DNA from 4 places in the Paenibacillus sp. V4I9 genome. Region 2 is predicted to be linked to each of the others. Evidence: riboswitches for the same ligand, from Rfam matches in the RefSeq annotation. Region 2 holds a riboswitch; each other region holds the start of a gene.
What was found. Region 2 has a riboswitch for cyclic di-GMP ahead of QFZ81_RS34795 (IPT/TIG domain-containing protein). Riboswitches for the same ligand answer to the same signal wherever they lie in the genome.
Positions count from the first base shown of each region.

Region 1 (4,877 bases), 4.6 Mb from region 2:
AAGAACTGAAAAAAACGTGTCTTACTTACCTCAAGGTTAGTCATGTATTTATTTTACCTACAATCAGAAATAAAACTGCCGAATCTCTTCGACAGCTTTTTCAAATTTATTTACATTTGCCACAACCCCAATGACATTTACGTTTTGATTTGTGAGCCATTTTTCCTTTTGATTTTACTGTGGACTTTGCACTTCCGCGTAATCCAGCACACCGCAGACAATCCGCAATACATTGATTGCGCCCAACTACAAATAATCGATTACACACATTACGACAAAACCGACCACAGTTAGGCACAGCAAGAACATTGCCCAGATAAACACCTTTAGGCATACCTAAACACCACCTTTTCAATTGGTGCTATATAGTATTCCAACTAAAGATCTATCGATTGTACGATTACCCCCATCTTGATGCTATTTGAGCAAAGTAAGCACAAGCTCCGACCCATTCATTTGCAGCCACTTCGTTTTATCAAACGTGTTATGAATAATATCAACGAGCACGCCTTGAGCATCCACACCATCTAAATATCTTCCTAGGAAATGGATAAATACATCCAACCGACGAAGCTCAATCAGAAGAGGCAGCAGCGCAATTTCTTCCTCTCCCAAATGAATCGATTGGCCATACCCCTTATAAAAGGCAGTGCAATTGCGTCGTAGTTCTTCTGCCGGTAGAGTGGGATCGATAAGATCTGATAAGCAGACAGCTAGCTCCATGACTCGAACATCAAGAGTTACGAACTCAAAATCAAGTACAGCCGTAATTTGACTATCGGCATTAACCAGCATATTAGACCCATTGATATCACCATGAACGAGTTGATGAGGAAGCTTCCGAAGATCAGGAATAGCCTTGTAGAAAGCAGCAAATCGTTCAAATATATAGGAAAGCTCATCGCGCTGCTGCCAGAACGGTTCTGGTGGATGAAGACAGAACTCTTGAATCGCATCTGGTGTGCAGCGAGGATGGATATGTTCAATTTCATAATAAGGTGGGTAGACAGGTTCAAGTTCCATGGAAATCGCAGCCAGAGCAGACGAGAGCTGTCCGACAGCTTCTCCGAATTGCAGCAGTTGATGCGTATTCCCCCAAATAGGATTACAGCCTTCTGTGTACGTAAATAAGGCAGCCAATTTGCCTTCCTTAGCGTCTAATCGAATAACAGTCCCCCCTGCTGTGAGCTCCACTGGCACAGGTACACGAAAGGGAAGTTTATCTTTTTCTTTATCTAATGCCAAAAGAACACTATGCTCGAAAATTATTTTGTCCATGTCACGATGAGTTTCGTACAATCGAAGAACATAGGATGTACCTTCCACGTCTACGAACCGAGTTGTATTATTCATACCTCCCGCACCAACACGAATGGACCATGTTTGAGTTGGAAACCAGTATCTTGGCAGTGAGGTTAATTGCTCCTCTTGATCTTTGACACGCATAATTGCATTCCTCAACTCCTCTTCCTAAACCTGATTGTCACCTTCTACCGCAAATTCAAAATCCTCTACGTCATAAGCTTCGACTGGAATTCCTGCTTGAACCATGCGTTCAATGAAATCTAACTGGTCTGTTAACAGAGCAGCCTGTTCTTTGATTGCCGTTAGAATTAATTCGGTTTCAATCGGGTCGAAATTGTCCCCATACTCCTCATTGTCAATCGCAAAAACAACCATCAAAGTAACATGCTCATTAATTGGCAAAGGTGGGCTTTTCCGCCAAGGAACAGTTAACGCTTTTTCAATTTTTTTCTTATTAAACGCTTCCTCGAAGAAAGCAATCAGCTCACCAATCATCTGCTTCACGAAGCCGTCGTCTTCTTCCTCTAACATGATCGGCTCACTGCCGGTTTGAAGCTCGTATAACTCCTGAATGCTGGTATAAGGTATCACATAAGTAACAGGCTGTTCTGGCAACATTAACTGACCATGCACCGCAAGCATAACAGCTTCGATAATAAATGTTTTGCTCATCTTGTTCTCCCCTTTCTCTCTAACCTTGTAAAAGCATTATTTCGCTAAGAAGCTGAGGAATCCTCTTTTCACAACCTTCTCAGCCAAACAAAACCGTCAGTTCCTATGATCGAGGTGACCACATCGAACTAACGGTTTCGATTACTCTTATAGGATGCCATCGATGACCTCATGATTCTCATAAATTGGCTGATACGGCTTCTTCGAAAAACGATTGGCATAGGCCGAAGCTACATAACAATCCGGTTTAATAACAGGAACCATTCCGACGGATTCCACTCTCCGCACCATCTCTTGAACGAATTTAGCCGTCCGATTCTTATTTACATCGTCACCAGCATCAATATGAATAAACATATCGAAGGAAGCACCTTGATACAGATGTGGAAGAATGATGTTTTCCATATCCTGTCGTTTAGACTCATCAAAATACATGGCAATCTCTTCACTCAAGGCAGTTTCCATCGAAAGCTTTTCTTTAATCGAATGTAGGGCCCGATGAACGATGACTTGACGATAACACGCCCACGCTCCTTTTCCTAACCGCTGGATGACTACACCGGTAATGAATTTCGTATGACCTGTGTGTACCTGACAATCCGTACCAATAATAAATTTATAGGTTGCTACGGGGTCGTGACGCATGAAATGGAGAATACGCTCGTGTACGGTATCTAGGTTTAGTCCTCTTTCCGTTGTGTTCCGAAATTCCAGTGGATGGGTCGTCGTCAAAGGTTTCAAAGATAAGGTTCTTCCTTTCTTCTTAGAATGAGGAAGAAGCGGATGCTGAAGCTGCATCCGCCCCTATCTATAGTATATGGCAAAGTTCCTCTGATCGAACCATCACTTAACGTAAAACACTGCCTCCGAACAAAAATCGATTTTCCCATTGCTTCCCAACGATCGTATCCGTACGAACACCGCCGGATTCGATCGAATACGTATGCAGCATATTCCCATTGCCTAAATAAAGACCAACATGCGTGATCGGTTCTGTAAGAACATTCACGTTATCATAATCTGTTGCTTTGCTCCCTTTGTAGTTGCTGAAGAACATCAGATCTCCACGTTTCAAATTTGTCCACTCCTTACTAACAGGACCTAACGATTTAACATAGTTGCCTTGTGCTTGTGAATCGCTAGGTACGGAGAATCGTAGAGCATCCCAGAACATCGTTTGAATGAAATCCGAGCAATCGAAGGTCGTGGTATCATTGCGTTCCGAGCCAAATTCATAAGGAGTGCCTAAGTAAATTTGGCCAGCTGCGATAACGGCTTCAATTTCTTCGGCGAGAGGTAGATTGGGTTTGATAACAGAGAAATCAGTGCTTATGTATTTACTATTTGTGCTTACATACCCGCTAGTTCCATTCGCGTCTTGAATTTGATACCAACTGTCATTGACTTTTGCTGTAACGAGGACGTCTTCCCCTTTACTTAACATCCGAATAACCTTGGAGCCGAGCTCGGAAGCTGGAAGTGTGCGAAAGTTTACGCCATAGATGATTTCCGCATTGCTAGTTATTTTTATGTATTTGCTATTCGTCGAGACATAGCCGCTTACACCCTGCGCATCCTTAATTTTATACCAATTCGTAGTTACATAGTCCGTGACTGTAACAATTTCGTTTGTTTTCAATAAACGTATAACATTGCTTGATGTACTAGCTTGATCTCTGAAACTTACCCCCGAAACAATTTGAGCCTTTGTCGTTATCCCCTCATCTGCGTGAATAGCTTTAGGGACTACAAAAGTAAGCGCTAAAACAAGCATTCCGATAACCATCGTCCATTTTTTCATCGTCTCTACCTCCATATGTTAATATCACTCTAGATGTATCTGCGTAAAACCGAACTGACGAAATGGATAATTTGAACCTGACACCTCCTCTTCATCGTAAAAAGGATGACCCGTTTGCCTCTACTGGGTCATCCTCTTCTTGTAGAAGGGTCCCATCGCATTCGGCAGCTGGCTAGCACTGTGCCTTAGGCACGAGAGCCCCTGTAGCTTTGCGTCCCAAGCTTTCGCTCGGTTTGCGATTTCGATGTGATGTTAATTTTTTCTTTCACATCCTTATTATAGTTGAGCGGGTCTTTCACGAATATAGGTGAAAGGTAGCGTTTGTTGTCGAAATCATAGTGGCTGCGTACCTATTGACGCTGCGGTTTATTTTTCCAGTTTACGGACTTCCGGTTTTCGTGTAGGAAGCCAAAACACTTGCAAATTAGGGTCATTTTTCAACTTCACATTGCAGAGCTTCATTTCCCCTTCCTCAAGCTCAGTCACATGCCAAGCATCCGGCTCCATTCCCCCCATGTTGTGCAGAAATGCAGGAAATTGCTGCTCAGCCTCTTCTAAATCCAGCCAAAATTTTACGCCATAATAGGCTAAACCGTAGTGATTGACTTGTGTACATGTGAAAATCTGTTGCGATATTTTGTGCTGCAGCACATAGGGCATCTTTCATTCCTCCGATAAAAAGGCACGTTCACCAAAGAGGTGAATGTGCCTTCATTTTTATGATGACGACTTATAAATAAGCATTCTCATGCTTGGCTTTTAACATATTCCAACGACGCTCAACTTCCGTCTCGAACGATTTCAGGGAACCCTCATATTCTGGCTTCGTCATATGCTTCGTTTTCCCCATCGTCTTGAGCCAATCCGATAGAGGAATCTTCTTGCTCTTATCCTCCGGATTATACGTGATGGACGTAATCCCGTGCTCCACTTCATAGAGCGGGAAGAAGCAGGAATCTACAGCAGCTCCGACGATATTGGAGCCTTCCTGGTCATCCGACAGCCAGTTGAGCGGACATGCAATGAGAATTTTCCCATACACCAATCCCTCATTTTGGGCGTACCATTGTGCTTTCGCCGCTTTCTTCACAAGATCCTG
Region 1 covers NZ_JAUSZE010000001.1:2,968,927-2,973,803, reverse strand. Annotated here, with positions in the region: gene QFZ81_RS13665 (phosphotransferase) at 418-1,461, opposite strand; gene QFZ81_RS13660 (ADP-heptose synthase) at 1,471-1,977, opposite strand; gene QFZ81_RS13655 (ribonuclease H-like YkuK family protein) at 2,125-2,718, opposite strand; gene QFZ81_RS13650 (C40 family peptidase) at 2,825-3,778, opposite strand; cyclic di-GMP riboswitch class I at 3,939-4,026, opposite strand; gene QFZ81_RS13645 (hypothetical protein) at 4,145-4,438, opposite strand; gene QFZ81_RS13640 (thiamine pyrophosphate-dependent enzyme) at 4,509-4,877, opposite strand, start outside.
Region 1: another riboswitch for cyclic di-GMP. It lies ahead of QFZ81_RS13650 (C40 family peptidase); the one in region 2 lies ahead of QFZ81_RS34795 (IPT/TIG domain-containing protein).

Region 2 (4,877 bases):
TTAAAGAAATGGCCACAACGGCAGCACATCATCACTTCGTGCTTGGATCAACCGGTTTGGCTGAAATATATGCAGCCATTGTTAAAGAAATTGGCTTGGCGAGCGCCTTTGATGTTACAGTGACGGATATTGTCGATTCGAATTTTGAAATTGTACCTGGCTCGGCAGACAATAATATCCCTAAACCGACAATTACCGGCAATACACTAACTTGGGATTTTAATGAATTGAAAAATAGCACTCTTTCATTCAATTATAAAATTCGTCCGGTAAGCAAAACAAAAACAGGGACATACCCGATTTCGACAGCGAGCTCAGTTATTACTTATAAGGACTATGCAGGTGCAAGCCGATCGAAGTCCATTCCGAGTGTTAACGTTAATGTCAAGCTTCCAGCGCCTCAAGTTACATCGCTTGATAAGTCCTATGGTCATCCGAAGGGCGGAGAGACGGTTGTTATTAATGGGAATCACTTTGTCAACGGGGCAACTGTTCAATTCGGAACGATGAGGGCTAGTAATGTAGTATTTGTGAGCGATACACAATTGACGGCAACTGCTCCTACCGGGAAGCAAGGCATTGTTAGTGTTACAGTAACTAACCCGGATAGTCAACAAGCGTCAGCCTCTTACCAATATAAAGCTGATCCAATTGTCGCGGTCATAGATCCAAATAATGGGCCTTTGGATGGCGGTACGCTTGTGTATGTGACAGGGAACTATTTTATGAGCGGAATCTCTGTATTGTTTGGTGATAAACCTGCATCGGTAATCTATATGGATTCAACATATTTGAAAGTAACATCCCCGAAGGCAACAACGCCTGGTCCAGTTGACCTTACGTTTACGAACCCGGATGGAACGAATGCTGTTGTTTCTGGAGGATTTACGTACAATGAACCTCCGAAGACAGATCCGGAAATTACGTCAGTTACACCAAACACAGGTGTTATCACTGGCGGAAACCAGGTCTATGTAAACGGGAAAAACTTTAAGTCTGGTATGACAATATTTGTAGGTGGAAAACAAGCGTCTACTACATATGTATCAGCAACGCAATTTTTAATCACTGTTCCAGTAGGTGATAGTGTTGGTGCAGTAGATGTTTCAGTAGCGGATTTGAACAATAACTTATTCACGCTGACAGGTGCCTATACCTATACCGCTGTTCAGTATCCGATACCAACCATTACGTCGATTGTGCCAAATACCGGACTTGTTGCAGGTGGTGAAACCATCTATGTAAACGGCACGAATTTTGTAAATGGCATCTCACAAGTAACAATTGGCGGAAAACCTGCTTCTACAACCTACATGAGCAAAACAAGCTTGAGAGTAATAGTTCCGGCTGGAGATGTACCTGGAAAAGTGGATGTGAAAGTGACTAACGATACGAATGAAGCTGTTCTTACCCAAGGCTACGAGTATACGCTCCCGGCTATTAAACCAGTAACCTTAACGTCTGTTTCTCCTAATCAAGGGAAAGTTACGGGTGGAGATATCGTGTATATCTACGGTTCGAACTTCATTTCCGGTGCAACTGTAACATTTGGTTCAAACATTGCTAGCAGTACCTATGTAAATGCTACGACAATTAAAGCTACAGCACCAGCTGCTGCAGCAGCTGGAAAAGTTGACGTAACCGTAACGAACCCGGATGGTGGTACCGCTACCCTACCGCAAGGTTACCAGTACACGATCGTTACACCGACAATTACAAGCTTGTCACCAAACCATGGTAACAAAGCAGGTGGAGATGTTATCTACGTTAACGGCACAAACTTTGATAGTGGAGCGAACGTAACGATAAACGGTGTGAACGCGTCTGTAACTTTTATGAATAGTACAAGTTTGAAAGTGACAGTACCAAGCAGCCCGACAATAGGAGTCGTACCATTTAATGTCACGTTATCGAACGGACAGTCAGCATCGACAACCTTTACTTATGATAATGGACCGGTCCTTCCGGCGCCAAAGATCACAAGTATGTCGCTGACTACTGGTTCTGTCGGTTCTCTTGTCTATGTTAATGGTTTAAACTTTGCTAGTACGTCGAAAGTGTATTTTGGTGGAGTTCAAGCTACAAGCGTATATATGAACTCGAAGAGTTTAAAGGTTAATGTACCAAGCGGTTCCGGTGTCGTTAACGTCACTGTCGTCAACGCTGATGGACAAACAAGTAATGCTGTCTCATTTACAATTAATTAAATATATTTGGCAAACCTATAGAAATGTAGGGACGCAAAGCCATGGGTCTTCAATAGGACTAAGAATGTAGGGACGCAAAGCCATGGGTCTTCAATAGGACTAAGATACTATTAAGATTGCCAGGTTGTGAAGTGTTAGAAAACACAACAGCATCCTGCTGTTGTGTTTTCTTTTTTAATTAAATGAGAGGAGAGAAGTAACATGATCAAATTTAAAAGATTACTAGGAGCTTTTTTAGTAGTATGTTTAGCAGTAATGCCCCTCAACACGGTTTTAGCAGACGAGGTGCAGGCAGGTGAAGCGAAGAACATTTTTGATTATGCCCTTTTTGCAGGAGATCCGAATCAAACATTCTCTTTAACAGGCTCAGGTAATAGTATCAATGGTAAAGCTCACATTAACGGGAACGTCGTGGTTGCCGGAAGCAAGAATAGCATTGATGTATTGGAATATGTAAATTCATTTAAGTCATCTGGTAGCAATAATACATTTAACTCGAAAGTCAAGTCTGCACCTATGGGGATGTTTCAGTTAAATGCCGATGAATACAAGCAAAAAGCAACAAAAGTGTATAGTGGAAAAACAAACTTTTCTGGAAGCAGTACAAAAATAAATGGAGTAATTTTTGTGGACGGTGACGTCACAATATCCGGAAGTCGGATCAGTGGAATCGGGACTGTTTTCGCTACCGGAAGCATTAAAATCAGCGGGTCAGGATTAAAGTATGATTCAAGCAATGACTCCGTTGCCTTCTACTCGTTAAAGGATATTGAAGTTTCGGGAAGCAATAGTGAGTATAATGGAATTTTCTATGCACCTTACGGCTCAATGAAAATAACCGGAAGTAAAAGTACTTTCTTCGGGTCATTGGTAGCCAAAGAATTCCATATTTCTGGTTCCAACTTAACTGTGAACTGTCCGAACCCGAAACCAACACCAGAACCGACACCAGCGCCAACGCCAGAACCGACACCAGCGCCGACACCGGCACCAACACCGGCGCCAACGCCAGAACCGACACCAGCGCCAACACCAGCGCCAACACCGGCGCCAACGCCAGAACCGACACCAGCGCCAACGCCAGAACCGGCACCAACGCCAGAACCGACACCAGCGCCAACACCGGCACCAACGCCAGAACCGACACCAGCGCCAACGCCAGAACCGGCACCAACGCCAGAACCGACACCAGCGCCAACACCGGCACCAACGCCAGAACCGACACCAGCACCAACACCGGTACCAACACCGGTACCAACGCCAGAACCGACACCAGCGCCAACACCGGCGCCAACGCCAGAACCGACACCAGCGCCAACACCGGCGCCAACACCAGAACCGACACCGGTACCAACACCGGCACCAACACCGATTCAAGCACTAACGATAACCGCAGTGGCTCCTAATTCGGGATATGTAACGGGTGGAGATATTGTATATGTAAACGGCACGGGATTTGTATCTACGTCGCAAGTATTGATCGGAGGCAAGAATGCTCCGATTGTGAGCTACATATCTTCCGTAGAAATGACAGTACAGGTGCCTGCAGGTGATGCGATCGGCAGCGTCGATGTAACCGTCGTAAACCCAGATGGACAACAAGTTACATTGACCGGAGGATATACATTTATTGAGCCTCAGACATTGGATCCGGAAATAACTTCGTTAACCCCGGACACAGGTGTTATCACAGGCGGAAACCAGGTCTATGTCAACGGGAAAAATTTTAAAACTGGTATGACAATATTTGTAGACGGAAAACAAGCTCCTACTACATATGTATCTGTAACGAAATTTTTGGTCACTATTCCAGCTGGTGACAGCGTGGGTACTGTAGATGTTGCAGTAGCGGATTTGAACAATAACTTCTTCACGCTGGCAGGTGCTTATACCTATACCGCTGTTCAGTATCCGATACCAACCATTACGTCAATTGTGCCAAATACCGGACTTGTTGCAGGTGGTGAAACCATCTATGTAAACGGCACGAATTTTGTAAATGGCATCTCACAAGTAACGATTGGCGGAAAACCTGCTTCTACAACCTACATGAGCAGAACAAGCTTGAGAGTAATAGTTCCGGCTGGAGACGTACCTGGAAAAGTGGATGTGAAAGTGATTAACGATACGAATGAAGCTGTTCTTACTCAAGGCTATGAGTATACGCTACCGGCTATTAAACCAGTAACCGTAACGTCGGTTTCTCCAAATCAAGGAAAAATTACGGGCGGAGATATCGTGTATATCTACGGTACGAACTTCATGTCCGGTGCAACTGTAACATTTGGCTCAAACATTGCAAGCAGTACTTATGTCAATGCCACAACAATAAAAGCTACAGTGCCGGCTGGAGCTGCGGCTGGCAAAGTTGACGTAACCGTAACGAATCCGGATGGCGGTATCGGTACGCTACCGCAAGGCTACCAGTACACGGTAGTTACACCGACAATTACAAGCTTGTCACCGAACCATGGCAACAAAGCGGGTGGAGATGTTATCTACGTTAACGGCACAAACTTTGAAAGTGGAGCGAACGTAACGTTAAACGGTGTGAACGCGTCTGTAACATTTATGAATAGTACAAGTTTGAAAGTGACAGTACCGAGTAGTTCGACAATAGGAGATGTACCGCTTGTTGTCACTTTATCGAACGGACAGTCAGCATCGACA
Region 2 covers NZ_JAUSZE010000001.1:7,548,477-7,553,353, forward strand. Annotated here, with positions in the region: gene QFZ81_RS34790 (IPT/TIG domain-containing protein) at 1-2,207, shown strand, start outside; cyclic di-GMP riboswitch class I at 2,206-2,339, shown strand; gene QFZ81_RS34795 (IPT/TIG domain-containing protein) at 2,409-4,877, shown strand, end outside.

Region 3 (4,877 bases), 410 kb from region 2:
TACAAGAGCCTGACGAAGTTCGATGGCATCTTCAATGGCAATTTCGCAGATGCTGCTAAACTTAAGCATGTTGGCGACGCAGCCATTGTGGTGGGGCTGAATATTATGTCTCTGGACGATGGACAATTCGTACCTCAGCAAGAAGTGACCAAAGCACAGGCGGCCAGCGCCTTCTATCGCTTTTTGCAAAGACGGTCTGAGCTTCAGGAGCAGCCTCGTTACTATTACTAACTAAGTGGTTGAGGGGAGTTAGCTAACTCCTCTAATATCACTAAAAGAAGCCTCAAATCCACTAACAAGTGGGTTTTGAGGCTTCTTGTGGTTGACCGAGCTCCAGATCGTGCCCTCTTTGATGAGGTTACAACACAACTTAAGTCCTAGCTTTAGAACATTGGGAACACATATCGAACTAGGAAATACAGAACGCCGAAAATGATGACGATGTAAGCAGCATATTTGCTATACCAATATTATTTTCGTACAGGCGGGTAGAGTTGTGTTACAATAATCTTTAAAACTTTAATAGCACAATGTGGAGAAAGGGAGTAAGAGAAAATGGTTGTTTCCAGTAAAGTAGGTTTGGAAGATATTATTAGGGCCAATCATGTGCTCAGCAGGGTGATCGAACCATCGCCATTGCAACGCAATGAGCTGCTCTCTAACTTGTATGAATGCAACGTTTATCTTAAACGTGAAGATATGCAAATTGTTCGTTCTTTCAAAATTCGTGGAGCGTATAATGTGATTCAAAGTTTAACGCCAGAGGAACGCGAAGCGGGTGTCGTGTGTGCGAGCGCCGGCAATCATGCGCAGGGTGTGGCTTATTCCTGTAAACAGCTCGGTATTGAAGGCAAAATCTTCATGCCGACGACAACGCCTAGACAAAAGATTTCCCAAGTTAAGCTATTTGGCGGATCGTTTGTTGAAGTTATTCTCACAGGTGATTCATTCGATGATTCCTCTAACCATGCCAAAGCCTACTGTGCTCAAGAGAATAAGGTGTTTATACACCCCTTCGATGATGTCCGTACGATTGCCGGGCAAGGCACGGTTGGCCTTGAGATCATGAATCAGATGCCCGAATCTCCTGACTTTATCTTCGCAACGATTGGCGGAGGTGGACTTGTAGCGGGAGTTGCGACCTATGTGGATAGTGTTTCTCCACGAACGCGCATCATCGGTGTAGAGCCAGAAGGCGCGGCAAGCATGACGGAAGCGCTCAAGCAGGGGAAGGTCGTGACCTTATCCACGATCGAGAAGTTTGTAGACGGTGCAGCCGTGAAGCGGGTCGGCGAGCTTACCTTTGACATTTGCAAAGAAAAGTTGGAGGATATTGTAATTGTCCCTTCCGGCAAGGAATGTACAACCATTCTTGAGCTTTACAACAATAACGCGATTGTCATTGAGCCCGCTGGCGCACTCCCCGTTTCAGCACTCGATACCTATCGGGAGCAGATTCGCGGTAAGAATGTGGTCTGTATCATCAGCGGCGGCAACAATGACATCGACCGTATGCAGCAGATTAAAGAAAGATCGCTCGTGTATGAAGGCTTGAAGCACTACTTTATTCTTAATTTCCCGCAGCGTGCTGGGGCCTTGCGCGAATTTCTGGAAGAAGTCTTAGGACCCACAGACGATATTACCCGATTTGAGTATACGAAAAAAAATAACCGCGACGATGCTCCGGCGTTGGTCGGCATAGAGCTCAAAAATAAAGATGATTATGAGGGGCTTATTGAGCGCCTATCCCAGAAAGATTATGGCTATATAGAAATAAATAAAGACCCCAAGCTCTTTAACTTGCTTATTTAAGGAAAAATAGCCAAATGTGGAATGACTATGATATAGTTAATTAGTCCCGCTTATTTCCTTAATATCGTAAAGGCAAACTTATCGAAAGGTAAGGACGCAAAGCTGCAGATCTAAGGTTGCCCTCGCAACAATGATGGCTGGCTGCCGACAGGTTGCAGTTTACCTAGACAGGTACACCTACGGCTATTCCGATTCGGAATAGCCTTTTTTAAATATCAGATAAGGAGGTTCATGAATGAGAGGCATATTTTCTAAGTGGATACAGCATATGAAAGCGCAAACGTTGGTCTATCTAGGCGTGCTGGGCTTCTTTTTGTTGACCGTTAATCTACTTGCTGCTTCTTCTTTCTCCTTTTCGCCTTACGTTTTCATTAGTATGCTTTTTCAAGCGCTAATCTGTCTGTTTATTGCGAAGAGTGTCCGACAACTGCTTCTTACTAGTAAGAAGCAGGAAGAAAAGAGCAAACAACTTGCCTTCTTGGCCTATCATGATACATTAACGGGATTACCTAATCGCCGATTGTTTAATGACCGATTGGAGCGGGCGCTCCTGCATGCGCAGCGTAGTGAACAGATGGCGGCTGTTATGTTCTTGGACATGGACAGATTCAAGGATGTCAACGATTCATTAGGTCATGCTTATGGGGATCGTTTAATTCGCCTTGCAGCAGAACGTTTACTGGGCTGCCTGCGGGGATCGGATACGGTGTACCGCCAAGGTGGCGACGAGTTTACTATATTACTAGAATCTTTTACAAAGCCTGAAGATGCAAGAGTTGTAGCTTCCCGAATTCAAATGGCTCTGGAAGAGCCTTTTATCCTAGATGGCATGCCAGTAACCATAACAGCTAGTATAGGGATAGCTCTGTATCCGTTAGATGGCAAGCTGCCTGAGCAGCTGATGGCGTATGCAGATGAAGCGATGTATGAGGCCAAAAACCGAGGACATAACCAGTTTCAATTCTATGCCTCTGACATCGATGCTATGGTCAAGAGCAAAGCTCACATGGAGAAAGAGCTGCGATTGGCCTTAGACAACAATCAATTTGAAATCCTATATCAGCCTCAATATGAAATAACAAATCGGAAATTAATCGGAATGGAAGCGATCATATATTGGAGCAAGGGAGACAACCTCCTCACACCTAGCATGGATTGGAAGAAAGCGGCCGAGGAAATGGGTTTCATGATACCCATCGGGAAATGGGCTGTACGAACGGCGTGCAGACAGATGAGAATCTGGCAGGACGATGGCTACACACCGCTGAGAATAACCCTACCAGTAACGGCTTCGCAGTTTAAAGATGAGCATTTTATTGAAGAAATTGCTGTTGTTTTGAAAGAAACAGGGTTGGATCCGATGTTGGTGGAGCTGGACCTTACGGAAAGCATCACATCTTCCAATGTACAAGAGGCTAGTGAAAAATTGATTATGCTGAAGAAATTTGGTGTGCGTATCGTTATGGATGACTTGTGTACAGGCCTATTTACACGAAGCGGGCTCGAAGGAATGCCGCTCGATAGCGTTAAATTGGATAGTACATTGATCCGGGATTTGGTCGACGACGATGAGAATCAGCTGCTGGCTGCTGCCATTATTCGCATGGCTCACCGTCTAGGTCTGAATTTAATTGCAAAGGGTGTTGAAACCGAAGAACAACTGGAGCATTTGAGACTTTTGCAGTGTACGGAAGTGCAAGGAATGCTGTTCAGCAGCCCGTTAGGACCCGAACAATTCCTGAGGCTTATGAACGATAAAATTAACAAAGGGTAATCTAGATTTTATTAACCAGTGGTAGTATAATAAATAATTGGGGCTTGGAACCTATATTGTAGGGGCTTACAAAAAGACCATGTCAACTTGTATGACATAACGAATTATGTTGTTTAGCTCGTGTATCGCTTTTCTGTTGGGTTTCAAAATGATACACTCAAGCTTATAGCCAGTCTTACATAATTTAACTAATTTTGGTCAACCTACGATGTGAGATTTCATGGTTTTTAATTAAATGATCCTATGGGGGTAATTAAGATGAAGAAAATGCTTTCAACAGCTCTTATGGCTGTAACGGTTTCTGCATTAGCTCTTTCCGGCTGTGCCAAAAAAGAAGAAACGAAACCGGCGGCTTCAGGGGCTCCAGCTACTACTGCAGCAGCAACAGCTTCAGCGGCACCAAGCAACAACAGCGGTAAAGATTTCAAAATCGGAATGGTTACCGATATTGGTGGCGTCAACGATAAATCTTTTAACCAAAGTGCATGGGAAGGTTTGAAGGCGCTTGAGAAACAAACAGGCGTTAAAGTGAAAAACCTTGAAAGTAAAGGCGATGCAGATTACACACCTAACTTAAACCAATTCGTTAAAGACGGCTACAACCTGACTTGGGGTATCGGCTTCTTGATGGGCGATGCACTAAAAACAGTAGCAACACAAAACCCAAATGCTAAATTAGCGATCATTGATAATGTCGTAGAAGCTCCAAACGTAGAATCCGTAACATTCTCTGAGCAAGAAGGTTCTTACCTTGTTGGGGTAGTTGCAGGTCTAACAACCAAATCAAACAAAATCGGTTTCGTTGGCGGTATCGACATCCCGGTTATCAAACGTTTTGAAGCTGGTTTCGTAGCTGGCGTTAAAGCGGTTAATCCAAATGCTAAAGTTCAAATTAACTATACAGGCGCTTTTGACAAGCCAGACCTTGGTAAAGCAGCAGCAGCTACGATCTACAACGATGGCGCTGATGTTATTTTCCACGCAGCTGGTTCCACAGGTAATGGTGTATTCAACGAAGCGAAAGACCGCGCGAAAAACGGTAAAAAGGTTTGGGTTATCGGCGTAGATAAAGACCAATCCCTTGAGTTCGGCGATGAAGTAACACTGACTTCCATGTTGAAACGTGTTGACACAGCAGTTATTCGTGTTTCCAAAGACATTATCGACAACAAATTCCAAGGTGGTAAAGTGGTTACACTTGGTTTGAAAGACGATGGCGTAGGCCTTCCTGAAACTTCCAAGAAGAACGTATCCGCGGAAATCTTGAAAAAAGTGGATGAGTTCAAAGCAA
Region 3 covers NZ_JAUSZE010000001.1:7,140,042-7,144,918, reverse strand. Annotated here, with positions in the region: gene QFZ81_RS32940 (S-layer homology domain-containing protein) at 1-231, shown strand, start outside; gene ilvA (threonine ammonia-lyase IlvA) at 556-1,812, shown strand; cyclic di-GMP riboswitch class I at 1,874-1,961, shown strand; gene QFZ81_RS32930 (putative bifunctional diguanylate cyclase/phosphodiesterase) at 2,048-3,586, shown strand; gene QFZ81_RS32925 (BMP family lipoprotein) at 3,845-4,877, shown strand, end outside.
Region 3: another riboswitch for cyclic di-GMP. It lies ahead of QFZ81_RS32930 (putative bifunctional diguanylate cyclase/phosphodiesterase); the one in region 2 lies ahead of QFZ81_RS34795 (IPT/TIG domain-containing protein).

Region 4 (4,877 bases), 430 kb from region 2:
CTTGCAAACCCAGCTTTTCGAAAATAGGTCGAAACTCAACCGTTGTAGAGCTGTCCTTAAGTTGAGGCTGTTCATGGAAGATTACTTCCTCTCCGTCAAGAAAGACACGGATAGGTTTGTCTGCGTTCACTTGCGTAATGGTTTTCCGTATCCAATAGTCCCGGAGGGACGCTGCATTCATATCTTGATAAAGCACTGCGTAAACCCCACCGCTATGAATGTGGGTACGTAGAAGTTGATTTTTTTCCTCGATAATCCCCCCTGCATAGATCCATTCGCCCTCAACGAGTTTATAAATCCCCAGCTTGCTAAGCTGACCGGAAGGGACACGAGATGGCATATAGACCATTTTTAGGACATGGTAATCGAATGCTTCTCGTACGTCGACCGACCATGGGAGGCTCACCATTTTCTGATCCGGATGAAGAGCTTTGGTCAGTTCAAGTTTCGAATCGTCTCTATACCAAATGCTTGTATAATCGCTCCCCTTATAGGAAAACGGATTCTCGAACGGAGAGGACAAAATAACCGCGCGATCGGAAGTTGCCAACTCGTGCACGCTGCTCGGACTGTTTCCTCCGAAGAAGCCTGTCACTTGTTCAGGTATGTTAGCTGCATAAGGGATAGCTGAAACAAGTGTATCCTGAATAGCGTTACCTTCACCTGTAGATTGAAGGGTTCGAAGAATCAGATTGTTATCGACGTTCTTCAAAATAATTGTGCTTCCGGTAACACCCAATAGTTTCTCCCCTTGATCGGCTGCTGCATCAGCTTGCTTGTTTTGCAAGTTTGCTGCCATCACCACTTCATGTCCATCTTTCTCAATGGTCCATGCCGCAATTTCCTTACTTACGAAAGTAACGACAGGGATAGCTACCTTGTCAAATAGGCTAAGTACACTAGGTAGTGAATCCGGTTGCGTAACGTCGATCATTCTTAATTGATATTTTAGTTGATTGTATGGCTGTTGTATCCATACGATGTATTTTCCGTTGAATGCGACTGGATGACTGTTATATAAACTGCCATCCTTTTTATCCCACAGAACTCGTGAAGTATTGCTTGCAATGTCGTAAAGCTTAAGCCTATTCTCCGTAATACCATAATAGGCGACTTGGCTGTTCGCCAAAGTAGCGTCTTGTCCTTTTCCAATGATATTTGTTTCCTTTGTTGTCATATTGTACACATTAAGAGTGCTTGTAGATACATCTTTGTAGACTATGTATTCGCCGTCCGTTTGAAGATCTTCATAATAGCCCGGCTTGACATCTGTTTGGATAGATTCGCCGGTTTGAAGATTAACCATCATGATAAATTTTTGACTATCCCGATAAATAGCATAATTATTCGCTGCCGATAATTTATCTTTGTAGGTCTGGGTTTCGGTTAGCTGTTTTAATTCGCCACTAGACAAATCCCGGGAGAACACTTGATAGAATTTGTTCTCGTCATCTCCCATCCAAACCATCTTGGAATCGGTAATGATCGGGAACCTAGGTACCGTATAGTCCATTAAGTTATCCTCTTTGACGAATGTAGCAGCGCTTATATGCGCTTCCGGCAAGAAGGACAACGAGCCAAGCGCAAGCATGAGCGCAACTGCCCCTAACGCAATCTTTTTAAACTTCATGTTGAAATACACCCCTTTTATTAAAATCTCAATAAATTTCATGCATGCAAAAAAGCCAATCTATAGAGCGGCCCGGCTATCATATCCCGAAGGGGACGTAGACCCGTGGCTTTGCGACTCCGGCTTTCGCGCGAATGTGCCTTTAATCGTATTATATTGGCTTAAGCATTTATGGTATTTTTAACCACTATAAGGCATTTGCGTTAATTCTACAATATACGACATACTTCGCTTGGAAAAATCCCTTGGTAAAAGTGAATTCGGACTGCTAGACCAGCGGGGAGACGACAGGAGTACTTTGATCAAAATCGATACATTCAACAGCTGAAACGGGAGAATGAGATGCTAAATAAGTGCTTGGAAATCGTCTTTCTGCTTGTGTGACGACCCTTTTATTAGAGAAAATAACACGATGAGGAGCAGAGGCAAGCGCTGAATTGGGATTCAGTCGTAAGTATTTCAAAGAAGAATTTAAAAATAATTTGTCGAAAATGGAAGATATTTCTTTTCTATTAGATTAATTAAGTATATAATTGTTGCTAGGCAATTAGAACTATTCGATAGGTCCTAGAGTCATTCCATAGAATAAGAAACGGCAAATCCGTCCGAAAGGCGGAGACGCAAAGCCACGGGTCTAAGCAAGGGCACTTCCTTGTACGACAGCCGGGCTGCCTACATTCCTTTTGGAGTGGCTTTTTTATTGCCTTTATATCAAAGTAAAAGAGAGGAAGATTATATGTTGGCGAGGTTATTAGGGAAAATTGTATTTATCGTTATGTTTTTGACCGTTCAAATCGTATCTTTTTCAGGTTTAGTGCAAGCAGAAAATCAACCATCTTTACGTGACATAAACGGGTATTGGGCAGAGGATGCCATAAACGAATGGATCGGTAATGGATTGATTTCGGGCTATGCCGATCAAACCTTTCAACCTGATAAAGTCATTACCAGGGCGGAATTCATATCGCTTGTCAACAAGGCGTTAGGGTATCCCCATAAGGATGACCAAACCTTCAAAGATGTTTCTCAGGAAAAATGGTTCTATAACGATGTAGCCAAAGCAAAATATGCCGGCTATATTTCTGGGTTCGATGACGGCACCTTTCGTCCAGATCAACCGATTAGCAGAGAACAGGCTGCCAAAATCATCTATCAACTTATGCAATTAAAAGACGTGTTACCAAAGAGCGATACGCGAACGTTTCACGATGAGCAGCAAATGTCTGACTGGAGCAAGCCTTACATAAAAGCAGTCGCCTCGGAGGGTTATCTTAACGGATATCCTGATCAGAGCTTCCGTCCTCAGAAATCCATTACAAGAGCAGAAGCCGTAGTGATGCTAGATAATGCCGTAGGGCAACTGATCCATGAGCCTGGAACTTATACTCCAAAAGCTGATGTTGAAGGGAATATGACGGTCAACAGCGGCGGTGTCACTATAAAAAATGCTGTGATTAAAGGCGACCTCATCTTGGCAGCGGGGATAGGGGAAGGGGAAGTGTTCCTTGATCACGTGACAGTAAAAGGAAGAACGATTGTGAATGGGGGCGGAGAAAACAGTATTGAAATTCAAGATTCAACCCTCAATCAGATGATGGTTCAGAAGGACTTCGGCAGAGTCAGAGTTTTTGCTAAAGGTTCTACGAGAATAAGCGATACCATTATCAATTCGGGTGCGAAATTAGAACAAGAGCAAGGAAACGAGGGCTTCCAATCCATTTCCATCCAAGGAACGACTGTGAATGATGTCGTTCAGCTAGTAGGGACATTTGTGAAAGTTGACCTGAAGTCGACGGTAACCCTCGAGATTTCCAGTCAATCCGTTGTCACCTTGCTTGAAACGCAAGCAGGTTCGGAAGGCTCAGGAATCAAGCTGCTGGGCAATGCCATATTGGAGCAGATCATTTTGCAAGCAGCCGCGAAGGTGACGGGAGAAGGATCGATCCTTATTGCAGTGATTAATGTGGAAGGCGTAAGCTTTGAACAAATTGTAAAGAAATATACACTTGGCGATCTAGTGAAGCTCGTCGTAATTGGCGGGAAGGAAGTAACAGGAAACTCTCCGGTTATGCCAGGTACTACACCTGGATCAACGAACACATCCCCGGATCCTGTTCCGAATGCTGGGCAGCCGACAGGCGGGGAACCGGCTACTGAACCGGGTAATGTAGAGGATATTAATGCTGCCTTTATCATTCATGACAAGGTATACACTCTGTACCCATCCATCGCAGATTACTCGACGTTTCAATGGGACGTTTCGAACACAGTCACACACGATACATACCAGACCGAATATACTGGGACGTTAGAAGATGTAGGAATCTACAGCATTATAGGCGGATCGTTTTCTCCAGCGCCGTATGACGTAACCAATCGGAATTCAAAACAGCATTATTCCGGGGTTCTGTTATCGAGCATTTCGGTTAGCGGTAGCGTGTATGCTCAGGTTTATTATGGCGGCAACGAGATGATTTCTTATCAAATCAATAACCGTTACGAGGTCCATGATCTAGGTAATCAGCTGCCGGAACAAGCGGTGCCGCTCACAACAGGGGATAACCTTACGCTCGTTTACGGAAGTCAGTATCTTGTTTTTGCAACATGGAACGGAAGCGACTGGGAACTTGATGGGATAAATGATCGACTAGAGTCGCCAACTGGTCTAAAGGCATCTACAGTATCGAATAAGGAGATCGCTTTGCAATGGAATCCAGTTGCGAATGCGGACCATTACCATATTTATTACAGCGCAACTGCTGCTGGCAAGTTTGTCCCCTTGAAGGATCAAAACGGTCAACCGATTACGGTAACCGGAACGACCTATGTCGATAGCACGAATCTTCCACATACGACAAGATATTATGTCGTTACATCAGCAATAGATGAAATTGGCGTGGAATCCGGACCAAGCGGCGTTGCTTTTGCTACAACTTATTATAATGCACACATAGCTCTGGATTTTGAGATCACAGATACGTGGCAGCATCCATCGGATCCAATCCTTTATATCACAGATAAAACGGACAAGAAGCTTTATCGCGTCAATTACGAAACAGGTGATAAATCCTCCATAGCGTTTAACCTTGCACCGGAGAGTCTCACATATGCAGACGGTAAAATCTACGTTTCTTTGCTAAAAGCGGCACATTCTTCCTATACGGATATTTCACAGCAACAAGGCGCAATTGCGGTTGTGAATGCGGCTACCTTCACGCTTGAAAGTACTCATGAAATTGCGATTGAC
Region 4 covers NZ_JAUSZE010000001.1:7,978,118-7,982,994, forward strand. Annotated here, with positions in the region: gene QFZ81_RS36785 (stalk domain-containing protein) at 1-1,630, opposite strand, end outside; cyclic di-GMP riboswitch class I at 1,694-1,781, opposite strand; cyclic di-GMP riboswitch class I at 2,215-2,306, shown strand; gene QFZ81_RS36790 (S-layer homology domain-containing protein) at 2,367-4,877, shown strand, end outside.
Region 4: another riboswitch for cyclic di-GMP. It lies ahead of QFZ81_RS36785 (stalk domain-containing protein); the one in region 2 lies ahead of QFZ81_RS34795 (IPT/TIG domain-containing protein).